2 regions of the Halomonas sp. IOP_6 genome follow, and region 2 is predicted to be linked to the other one. Evidence: predicted binding sites of a transcription regulator. Region 2 holds the regulator's gene; the other holds the start of a gene.
What was found. The regulator FNR, encoded in region 2, switches genes on or off when oxygen is low (the NO sensors DNR and NnrR bind a similar motif). The targets are predictions, from matches to a motif close to TTGATNTANATCAA.
Positions count from the first base shown of each region.

Region 1: trhP (prephenate-dependent tRNA uridine(34) hydroxylase TrhP) is a predicted target of FNR. The motif match lies at 2,393-2,406, and genes of this name have one in related genera.

Region 1 is NZ_JAIRBO010000006.1:129,544-134,688, forward strand. It holds gene K7H08_RS12665 (serine hydrolase) at 1-1,357, shown strand, start outside; gene K7H08_RS12670 (DMT family transporter) at 1,461-2,336, shown strand; gene trhP (prephenate-dependent tRNA uridine(34) hydroxylase TrhP) at 2,508-3,878, shown strand; gene K7H08_RS12680 (DODA-type extradiol aromatic ring-opening family dioxygenase) at 3,871-4,608, opposite strand; gene K7H08_RS12685 (DoxX family protein) at 4,680-5,087, opposite strand.
Region 2 is NZ_JAIRBO010000003.1:453,740-458,884, reverse strand. It holds gene K7H08_RS08305 (putative nucleotidyltransferase substrate binding domain-containing protein) at 1-145, shown strand, start outside; gene K7H08_RS08300 (DNA polymerase III subunit epsilon) at 151-801, shown strand; gene ttcA (tRNA 2-thiocytidine(32) synthetase TtcA) at 868-1,833, shown strand; gene fnr (fumarate/nitrate reduction transcriptional regulator Fnr) at 1,820-2,572, opposite strand; gene hemN (oxygen-independent coproporphyrinogen III oxidase) at 2,631-4,058, opposite strand; gene K7H08_RS08280 (sulfite exporter TauE/SafE family protein) at 4,187-4,882, opposite strand; gene ccoS (cbb3-type cytochrome oxidase assembly protein CcoS) at 4,879-5,100, opposite strand; gene K7H08_RS08270 (heavy metal translocating P-type ATPase) at 5,097-5,145, opposite strand, start outside.

The DNA of each region.
Region 1 (5,145 bases), on a different contig from region 2:
GCTGCTAAGCACGATATCGAGTGCTCATGCAAATCCGCGTTATGCTGGGATTGTTGTGGATTTGGAAAACGGAGAGGTGCTGTACGCCGAGAATGCCGATGAGCGTCGCTACCCCGCATCGTTAACCAAAATGATGACGCTTTATCTTACATTTGAAGCATTGGAGAGTGGCCAGCTCAGTCTTAATCAGCCGCTTCCTGTGTCTGCTCAAGCTGCCGCCATGCCTGCTGTAAAACTGTGGCTTTCTGCAGGTAGTACCATTCCTGTTGATTCTGCTATTCGTGCGTTGGCAGTGCGCTCTGCTAATGATGTTGCCGTCGTGGTGGCTGAAGCATTAGGTGGTAGCGAGCAGCGTTTCGCTCAGCTGATGACCGCAAAAGCGCGCGAGCTAGGCATGAATGCCACCACGTTCCGTAATGCCTCGGGTCTACCTGATGATCAGCAGGTCACCACGGCACGGGATATGGTGACACTCTCTGTGCGCGTGATGCAGGACTTCCCACAGTACTACCACTACTTTGGGCTCCAGGAGTTCACCTATCGTGGTACCCGGCACACCAGCCATAACCGCTTAGTGAAAAACTACCCCGGTGCAGATGGCCTTAAAACCGGCTTCATTCGTGCATCTGGTTTCAATGTAGCGACAACGGCCGTCCACGGGGATCGCCGTATGGTGGGCGTTGTTATGGGTGGCTTTAGTGGGTCATCTCGTGATTCTCACATGGCCAACTTGTTAGACCGTAGCTTTGCTCGTGCAGCGCTGCGTGACCAGCAAACGTGGCTGGCCAATACCACTTTTTCTAGAGAGTTTATGGCTTTCTCTGGCTCTAACGCGCCTAGCCAACGCCCCATGTCGACACCGCCAGCCTCTAATCGCCCTGTCATGGCCAGTAATGTAACGATTTCGAATAATACAGCGGCTTCGAATAATTTGGCAGCGACAACCCTTTCTCCTTCACCAGCGTCTGCACCGGCTGTTGAAATTGAAGATCGTCTCGCGCGCTCAATGGAGGCACCGACAGAAGTTCCTGTCACCCGTAGACCAGACCCGGTGAACGCTTTTATTGAACGTGAGCGCGAATTGGCAGCTACGCCTCAACGGTCTGTTACTGCTGGTGATTGGGGTATCCAGGTAGGTGCTTTTAGCCAGGCAGCGCGAGCAGAGCAGTTGGCACGTCAGGCAGCGCAGCGCCTGCCTCATGAAGTGGGGGGGCGGGTTGCTATCGATACTTTAGCTGGTCAAACGCCGGTATTCCGCGCCAGGGTTGTCGCCTTGGACGAAGCACGCGCCAGACGCGCTTGTAGAACGCTCCAGGCGCAGGGGATGGAGTGCATGGTGGTCAACGCAAGTTTGTAAAGCCACGTTAGATCCGCAGCCCCGTCAGTGACACATTGGCGGGGTTTTTTATTAGTTGTTAATCCCGGCTGATAAAGTGTCCAAAGGGCAAAAGGAGAGCGTCGTGACAACGTCGTTAAAAGGTATCCTGTGCATGTGCTTAGGAGTTCTGTTCTTAGCGCTCGGTGATGCGGTATCGAAGTGGCTAGGCGAGGTCCATTCGCCGCTACAGGTTATTTTCTTTCGTACGCTCGTGTCATTACCGCTCATTGCCCTGTTGGCGCATTTTGCAGGCGGATTGCGCAAGTTGCATACCAAGCGCCCCCGTGTACACCTTCTCAGAGGATTGATTTATACCGCCACGATGGTGTGTTTTGTCTGGGGGCTAACCCTGCTGCCACTCGCAGAGGCCACGGCAATCGCTTTTGTGGCGCCCTTGTTTGTAACGCTGCTTTCAGTGCCGTTGCTTGGCGAGCGAATCGATCCACCCGTATTAATAGCGTCGTTAGTTGGCTTTGCTGGCGTGCTGATTGTGGTTCGCCCCGGCGGTGATGCGTTCCAGCTTGGCACGCTAACCCTCTTGGGAGCGGCTTTCTTTTATGCACTGATGATGATTACTGCGCGGCGCTACGGTGCTAGGGAGCACCTGTGGGCAATGGTGTTCTACATGACGTTAGTGCCCTTTATCGTCACTGCTCTGAGTTTGCCCTGGGTTTGGCAAACCCCAGAGCCCTGGCACTGGCTTGGCTTTTTGGTCTCGGGTGTTTTGGGTATTGGCGCGACCGCGTTTATTACCCTGGCATTCCGCTTTGCCCCTGCCGCGATTGCTGCTCCATTTGATTACACCGCAATGCTGTGGGCGGTGCTGCTTGGCTGGTGGTTCTGGGGAGAGCTGCCAGATCTGTGGGTATGGGTGGGCAGTGTGCTGATTATGGGCAGCGGATTAGCAATTGCTTGCCATGACCGCCGTACGACGCTGAAACCCCGCCCAACGGCGTAAAACGCGGCTGTTATTCATCGTCATATGTGTCAAAAGAGGCTTGTGGTCGTTACTTTTTGATCTGGGTCAGCAAAGTAGATAGCTGAGCAAGACAGGCTGTTTGAGCTGGTTATAATCCGGCACTTTCATCACTGCGCACGCGCGCCATCGTCCTGATAACGGTGACTGTCTATGCAAGCTCCCGAATTACTCTCGCCTGCCGGTACCTTTAAAAATATGCGTTACGCGTTTGCTTATGGGGCAGATGCCGTTTATGCAGGTCAGCCGCGCTACTCTCTCCGGGTGCGTAACAACGATTTTAAAATCGATAATTTGCATCGTGGTATTGAGTACGCACATGCGCGAGGTAAGAAATTCTATGTTGCTTCCAACATTGCTCCGCACAACAGCAAGCTGACAACGTACCTACGGGATATGGAGCCTGTCATTGAGGCCGGACCCGATGCGTTGATCATGTCAGACCCGGGCCTGATTATGATGGTTCGCGATCGTTGGCCAGATCAAGAGATCCATCTGTCGGTGCAGTCCAATGTCGTCAATTGGGCCGCCGCTCAATTCTGGCAGCGCCAAGGTATTCGCCGCATTATTTTGTCGCGGGAACTATCCCTTGAAGAGATTGGCGAAATACGCGCAGAGTGCCCAGGTTTAGAGATCGAAACATTCGTTCATGGTGCGCTATGTATTGCCTACTCAGGACGCTGTCTGCTGTCTGGCTATTTTAATCACCGCGACCCCAACCAAGGCACCTGCACGAATGCCTGTCGTTGGAAATATAACACCATAGCAGCCACTCAAGATGATACGGGTGACCTGTTGCCAGCTCAGCACGTCGCTGAAACGGCGGTGGCCGACCAGGACGAGCTCTCAGCGCTGATCGAGGATGTCACTCGCCCTGGCAAGCTGATGCCTGTGTATGAAGATGAGCATGGCACCTACATTATGAATTCCAAGGATTTGCGTGCAGTACAGCACGTGGCGCGACTGACAGAAATGGGAGTAGCATCGCTTAAGATCGAAGGGCGGACAAAGTCTCATTACTACGTCGCACGGACCGCACAGGTTTACCGCCGCGCCATCGATGACGCCGTTGCTGGCCGCCCCTTTAATATGGGATTAATGGATGAGCTGGAGAACTTAGCGAACAGAGGGTATACCGAAGGCTTCTATCGTCGCCATGTTCACGATGAATTTCAAAGTTATCAGCAGGGTAGCTCCATCGGTGTGCACCAACAGTTTGTCGGTGAAGTGCTGGGCTACGATCCTGTTCGTGGCTGGTTAGACATCGAGGTCAAAAACCGCTTTGAAGTGAGGGATAGCATGGAGCTCATGTTGCCAAGTGGCAATCACCGCTTCGTGCTTGAACACATGGAGAACGTTCGCGGCGAAGCCCAGCGCGCTGCACCTGGCTCAGGGCACCGAGTTCGCCTCCCCGTGCCAGGTGTTAGCATTAGCCCGGAACAGAGTGAATTTGCGCTTTTAATGCGCGATCTGGGGTCGCCCAGAAAAAACCAATCCGTATCATTAGGTACTGCTATTAGCTAAACGCGTAGACATCCATCGCCAGTACGCCATGTTCCACGCTGTGGTGTAACTGAGTTCCATCTCCGCCTGCCCCCATGGCCACCAGTAAGGGCTGGAAGTGTTCTGGGGTCGGGTGGTTTTCCAGCGCTTTTGGAGCACGCTCCCAGTGAAGTAATGCCTGGCGATCATTGTCTTCAATATGTTCGCTAACCCACTGGGCAAACTCATCTACCCAGGCGGGGGTGGGGCTCCCTTGGGGCAGGGTTTCATATAAGTTATGGGTCAGGCTGCCCGAGCCAATAATCAGAACCCCTTCTTTTCGCAAGGCTGATAGGCGCTCGCCGAGCGTGACTAGCGCGTCATTTTCCCAGCGCACAGGTAGCGACAGGGAAACGACCGGTACATTGGCCTCTGGAAACATCAGCGAGAGTGGTACCCAGGCGCCGTGATCAAGGCCGCGCTCTACGCGTTCGGCGCCCAATAGCACTGCAATTTGTTCAGCCAATTCAGGGTTGCCAGGGGCCGGATACTGGCACTCGAAAAGAGCTTGTGGAAACCCGCCAAAATCATGAATCGTCTCTGGTTGTGCGCTAGTACTGACCTTGAGCGTAAGACTCTCCCAGTGGGCTGATACGACGACCACCGCACGAGGGGAGAGGCGCTTCCCCAGTTCGCGTAGGAAAGCGTGGGCCGGCGTTTTATTCAGCGCCAGCATGGGGGAGCCATGAGAAATAAACAGGCTGGGTAGCATCTTAGTACCTCCGTTAGCCTATAGCGGGCCAATGATGCCCGCACAAGCCGAAGCCAATGCGGGCAGAGCGGTTAAGCGAATTTGCGGCTGACAACAGCGCTACCGCCACCTAGGCCTGCCTGTACCACCAGAGCAATCGTCCAGAAAATAGGGAATTCCCAGCCACCACCCGGGTTTGAGAACAGCCAGCCATTACCCAGGTGTACCGAGGCTGCACCTAGCAGCACGGGGACTAGAGCAAGGCTTACCCAACGAGTATAGATGCCCAGTAAAAGTGCTAGGCCACCACCTACTTCGGCAGCAATGGTTAAGTAAGCAAGAACACCCGGTAAGCCCAGGGATTCAAAATAGCTGACAGTGCCTGGCAGGGTGAAGACAAACACCTTAAGCAAGCCGTGAGCTAAGGCCATTACGCCTAAACTGATACGTAGCAAGGCGGTGGCATGGAGGGTGAGTGGTGAAGTATTAGTAGTGGTCATAGCCGTCTCTCTTAGTCGCGAGCATCACGTTGGATGCGATAGTGCCACTTTACAGATG
Region 2 (5,145 bases):
AGAAGCGTCGACTCAGCAGCGTAGTAACCGTGTTGTGGTGCAAGAACTCTCGTCCCTTGAGCGTGACCTGTTGCGTGAGGCGCTGCATATCGTAAAAGATTTTAAGCAGCGGCTCTCCCATCGTTATCATTTGGAGTATTCGTGAGCGGAATGCGCTTGTTAGACCGGCATATGTCACTGCTCAGTGGCTCGCTGCGTACATTAATGCAGCGCGAAAGCGACCGTCGACGTTGGGCAGATTCCCCCTACGCATGGCTGTTTCAGCCCTACATGGGGGAAGAAATGGTGGCGCTTGCCTGCCAGGTTAGCCCAGGCCAAGCGCCGGTGGTCAGCGTCGCTGCTGTTGTCTTAAGCCCAGGGAGAGTGCAGACCAGCCGAGCCTGGGTGGCTACCCTGGCAGAAGAGCAAAACAACAACGCCCCTGCATTGCGGCGACATCATCAGCTGTATGCGACGGACACGGTGCTGGCGCCTAACGCTGAGCATCTTGGGGCGCTAGCTGAATTCATCGGTAATCGGCCGCTAATTGGTTGGCAGTTAGGCCGCTCGGTGGAACACCTAAATCTTTTGTTTAAAGCCGGGTTGGGATTTGGTTTGCCCAATGCCCAGGTCGATGTTGGAAAGCTACACTATCGTCAGCTGCGTCGCTTACATCCACAGTGTGAGACGAGCGGCCGCCTAACCGAAGCGCTCGCTCGTTGGCAAATACCCGCTCTTCAATGGATGGGAGTGCTGGGGGATGCAACCGCAAGCGCGCTTTTATATCTGCGTTTGCAGCGCGAGATCGCCCAGCAAGGGTAGTCGTTACTACCCTCATGGGATGAATCCACGGGTTTATCTTGGGTGGACGTGGTGAGTCTTGTTAGAATGCCCGCTGCTTCTTCTACCATCGGCAGTGCCTACACCATGCTACAACCTAACTATTTTGACCCCGCAGCGCCTGATACTGTTTCTGTTGACAGCCCTGCTGTTAATAGCGCACAGACACCATCCGAGCATCACGCCGCTAAACAAAAGCGTGAATTTAATAAGCTACAAAAGCGCTTACGGCGAGAGGTTGGCAACGCCATCATTGATTATCAAATGATTGGTGAAGGTGACAAGGTGATGGTGTGCCTGTCTGGCGGCAAAGATAGCTATACGATGCTGGAGATACTGCTTAACCTGCAGCGCAACGCGCCTGTTAACTTCTCTCTGGTCGCTGTCAATATGGATCAAAAACAGCCAGGCTTCCCGGAGCATGTGCTGCCCCAGTACCTAGATAAAGTGGGTGTTGAATACCACATTCTAGAGCGTGACACCTACTCGGTGGTGAAAGAGAAAACCCCAGAAGGAAAAACGACCTGCGCGCTCTGCTCACGACTAAGACGTGGCTCGCTCTATGGGTTTGCCGAGGAAATTGGGGCAACGAAAATTGCCCTAGGGCATCATCGTGAAGATATTTTAGAAACGTTATTTCTTAACATGTTCTTTGGTGGCACTTTGAAAGCAATGCCTCCCAAACTTTTATCTGACGATGGCAAGAATATTGTCATTCGCCCCCTTGCCTACTGCAAAGAGGCTGATATTGGAGAGTTTTCTCGACTAATGGAATTCCCTATTATTCCCTGCAACTTATGTGGCTCTCAGCCCAATCTCCAGCGTCAAGTTGTCAAAGATATGTTGGCTGAGTGGGATAAAAAACACCCAGGACGTCTAGAAAGCATGTTTAAAGCGGTGACCAATGTAGCGCCTTCCCAGCTAGCAGACCGCCGTTTATTTGACTTTGCTGGCCTTGAAGCCAAACAAGCGGCGTTGATGGAAGGGCGTATTCAGGCGCTTAGCGTGGACTAGCCGACTGTTCTTCCTCTTCAGCTAGCGTGATGAGGCGCCGCATATCTAAAATATTAACCTCGCGACCGGAAACAGCCACCACCTCTTGCTGTTGAAAGCGGCTAAGAATACGGCTGACCGTTTCTACCGCCAAGCCTAAGTAATTGCCGATGTCGGCGCGGGACATGGAGAGTCTGAAGCTATAAGGCGAGTATCCACGTCGACGAAAACGGTCTGAAAGGGTGACTAAAAAGCTGGCTAGTCGCTGATCGGCCGTTTTGCGCGATAGCAAGCGCATCATACGCCGGTCATCTCGCAATTCTTTGCTCATGCTCCGATAAAGCTGGCCACGTAGTTCGGGCAGTTCTTCGGAAAGCAGGTCCAAACGGTCAAATGGGATTTCACACACCGTAGTGGTTTCCAGTGCAATGACGCTACCGGGGTAGTGCTCTTCGTCAATTCCGTCCAATCCCACTAGTTCGCTGGGAAGGTAGAAATTTGTCAACTGATCATTGCCGTTCCCTTCGCTGGTCACCTGTTTCAGGCTGCCTGAGCGGACGGCATACACACTAGTGAAGTGATCACCCTGACGAAATAGGGGCTCGCCTTTTTTGAGTGGTGCGCGGCGGCGAATGATGGCATCAAACTGGCTCATGTCCTCAAGCTCTAAGGCAAGCGGTAGACACAGCGAGCTTAGGCTACAGGTCTGGCAGCGCGCCTCTTGCAGCAGTGAGCGTCGTTGGCTGGCGGGGTGTGGCATATCATTCTCCCTTTCTCGTTAGCCATCATAGGCCCAGAGGCAAGACGTCTCAAGAAGCTTATACAATCTTAGAGTAGCGCTGAGTAGGCTGATCAGCTAGGCGAGCATCAAAGGCCATCGCCAAATGGCGAATCAGTAGCCGTCCAGTGGGGGTGGCGCTAATAACTTGCTGATGGCGAGTGATTAAGCCGTCTTGCTCAGCTGTCTTCAATTGCTCAATTGCGGTGGAGAAATAGTCATTAGCATCGATGTGCCAACGCTTTCCAACTGCCGCTAGATCAATGTGCATGTCGCACATTAGCCGTTCAATCACGTCTCTTCGTATTAGGTCGTCCTTATTTAACCTTAATCCTTTGACGGTTGCCAGCTTACCTTGATCTAAGGCTGCTTCATATTGGTCAAGCTGAGTCGGGTTTTGTGCGTAAACGTCGTCAACCCGTGATATAGCGGATACGCCTAAGCCAACTAAATCGCACTGTGCATGGCTAGAGTAGCCCTGGAAATTGCGTTGTAAGGTGCCGTTGCGCTGTGCAATCGCTAGGCTATCGTCAGGTCGTGCAAAGTGATCCATGCCAATATGCACATAGCCTGCGTTAGTCAGCATTTCTATGGTGGTATGCAAAATAGCCAGCTTTTCATCAGCGCTGGGGAGGTCCGTTTCGTTAATGCGTCGTTGTGGCGCAAAGCGGGTGGGCATGTGCGCATAATTAAATACGGACAGCCGTGCAGGGTTGAGTTCGATGACTTGACTTAGCGTCTCAGCAAAGCTTTTTTCGGTTTGAAATGGCAGCCCATAAATTAAATCAAGATTGAGTGAGCGAAAACCAAGACGGTGTGCTTCTTCCATCAACGTTTCGGTGAGTACCCGGGGTTGTACTCGGTTGATGGCTTTTTGTACCTGCGGATTTAAATCCTGCACGCCAAGGCTTAGTCGATTAAAGCCGAGAGACTGTAGATGGCGCAACGTAAATACATCTGCTTCACGAGGATCTATTTCAATAGCGTAATCGCGATCGGCTGAGCTAGATAAACCAAAACGGGCATCTAGGCGGTCAATTAGGTCCCCCATCTGTGCCAAGGTTAGAAATGTGGGCGTACCACCACCCCAGTGTAACTGTTGCACCGGGCGTGAAATGTCTAAATGGCGGGCAGTGAGCACCATTTCTCGATCTAGCCGAGAAAGGTAAGGTTCTGCAAGGGCGGTATTCTTCGTTGCGATTTTATTGCAAGCGCAGTAGAAGCAAATTCTTCGACAAAAGGGTACATGTACATACAGTGATAGCGGGCGGTGGCTCTCGTTACTGCGCGCTAGCGCCTGAGTAAAGTCATCGGCACTAAACTGCTCATGAAACGCTAGAGCTGTCGGGTAGGACGTGTAACGTGGGCCACTTTTGTCATAGCGACGCAGCAGCGTTTCATTCCAGGCATTAGCCCCAGACACATCAGTGTTGGTAGGTGAGAAGGCAGCAGTGGCATGAACGGGCATGGCGAGCGCTCCGAAGTGAGAAGTAAACAAAAGGAGTGACTGAGCGCCGTCGCTCAGTGTTCTCTCGGCATGCTACGTCGGTGTCACTTGGAATGCGTTGAGCTATATCAAACTATAGGAGGGTCTGACTAATGCGCTGTTAGAGGAATAAGCGTCCATAGCTGCCAAAGGGCGAAACTTATAATCGACAGTGCGGCGACGCTGCGAGTGGCAGGGTGGCGAATTAAATGGCTTAACTGCTGTGCTGCAAGTCCTGTTGCCAGCAGAGCAGGGAGTGTACCCAGGCCAAAAGCCCCCATTAGAAGCGCGCCATCGAGTGGGTCTGCAATCGCTAAGCTCCAGGCTAGCATGGAGTAAACCAGCCCACAGGGTAGCCAGCCCCACAGTGTCCCTAGGGCGAAGGCTTGAGGAAGTCGCACGACAGGCATCAGGCGTCTTCCCACTGGCTCAATATATCGCCAAAGGTGCCTTCCCACCGCTTCTACTTTCAGCAGTCCTTTCCACCAGTTGGCGATATAGAGCGCCATTAAGATGAGCATCAATGCGGCGAAAGCCTGCAATGCAACACGTGCAGACGGAGAAAGTGAGATAAGTGTGCCAAGTGCAGCAACAATGGCACCCGCCACCATATAGCTGAGAATGCGTCCGGCGTTATAGCTAATCAGCAGCCCACCCATGCGGGCAGGGTGTCGCATGCTAGGCGGTACGGCAAAGGTCAGCGCGCTCATAATGCCGCCACACATGCCGATACAGTGGGCGCCGCCCATTAAGCCAAATACAAACGCGGCTAGCAGGGGCGGTAAATCAAGTCCCGTCGGATTCATGCGGGCGGCTCTTGGTTATCTTGAGAAGAAGAGCCGCTTTTTTTACGTGCGGCACGCTGCTCGGGAGTCAGGTCATTCTCATCATCGTCGAATAGAATGCGGTGGGCTGGGCCTTCCAAATCGTCAAACTGGTCGTGTTTCACGGCCCAGAAAAACGCCCACACCGCGAGGCCCAGAAGAGTGAGTGAAAGGGGTATCAGTAAGTATAAAATCGTCATGCCGTCACCGGTGTTGATAGGGCAATCTGAGGGGCGGGCGGCGTA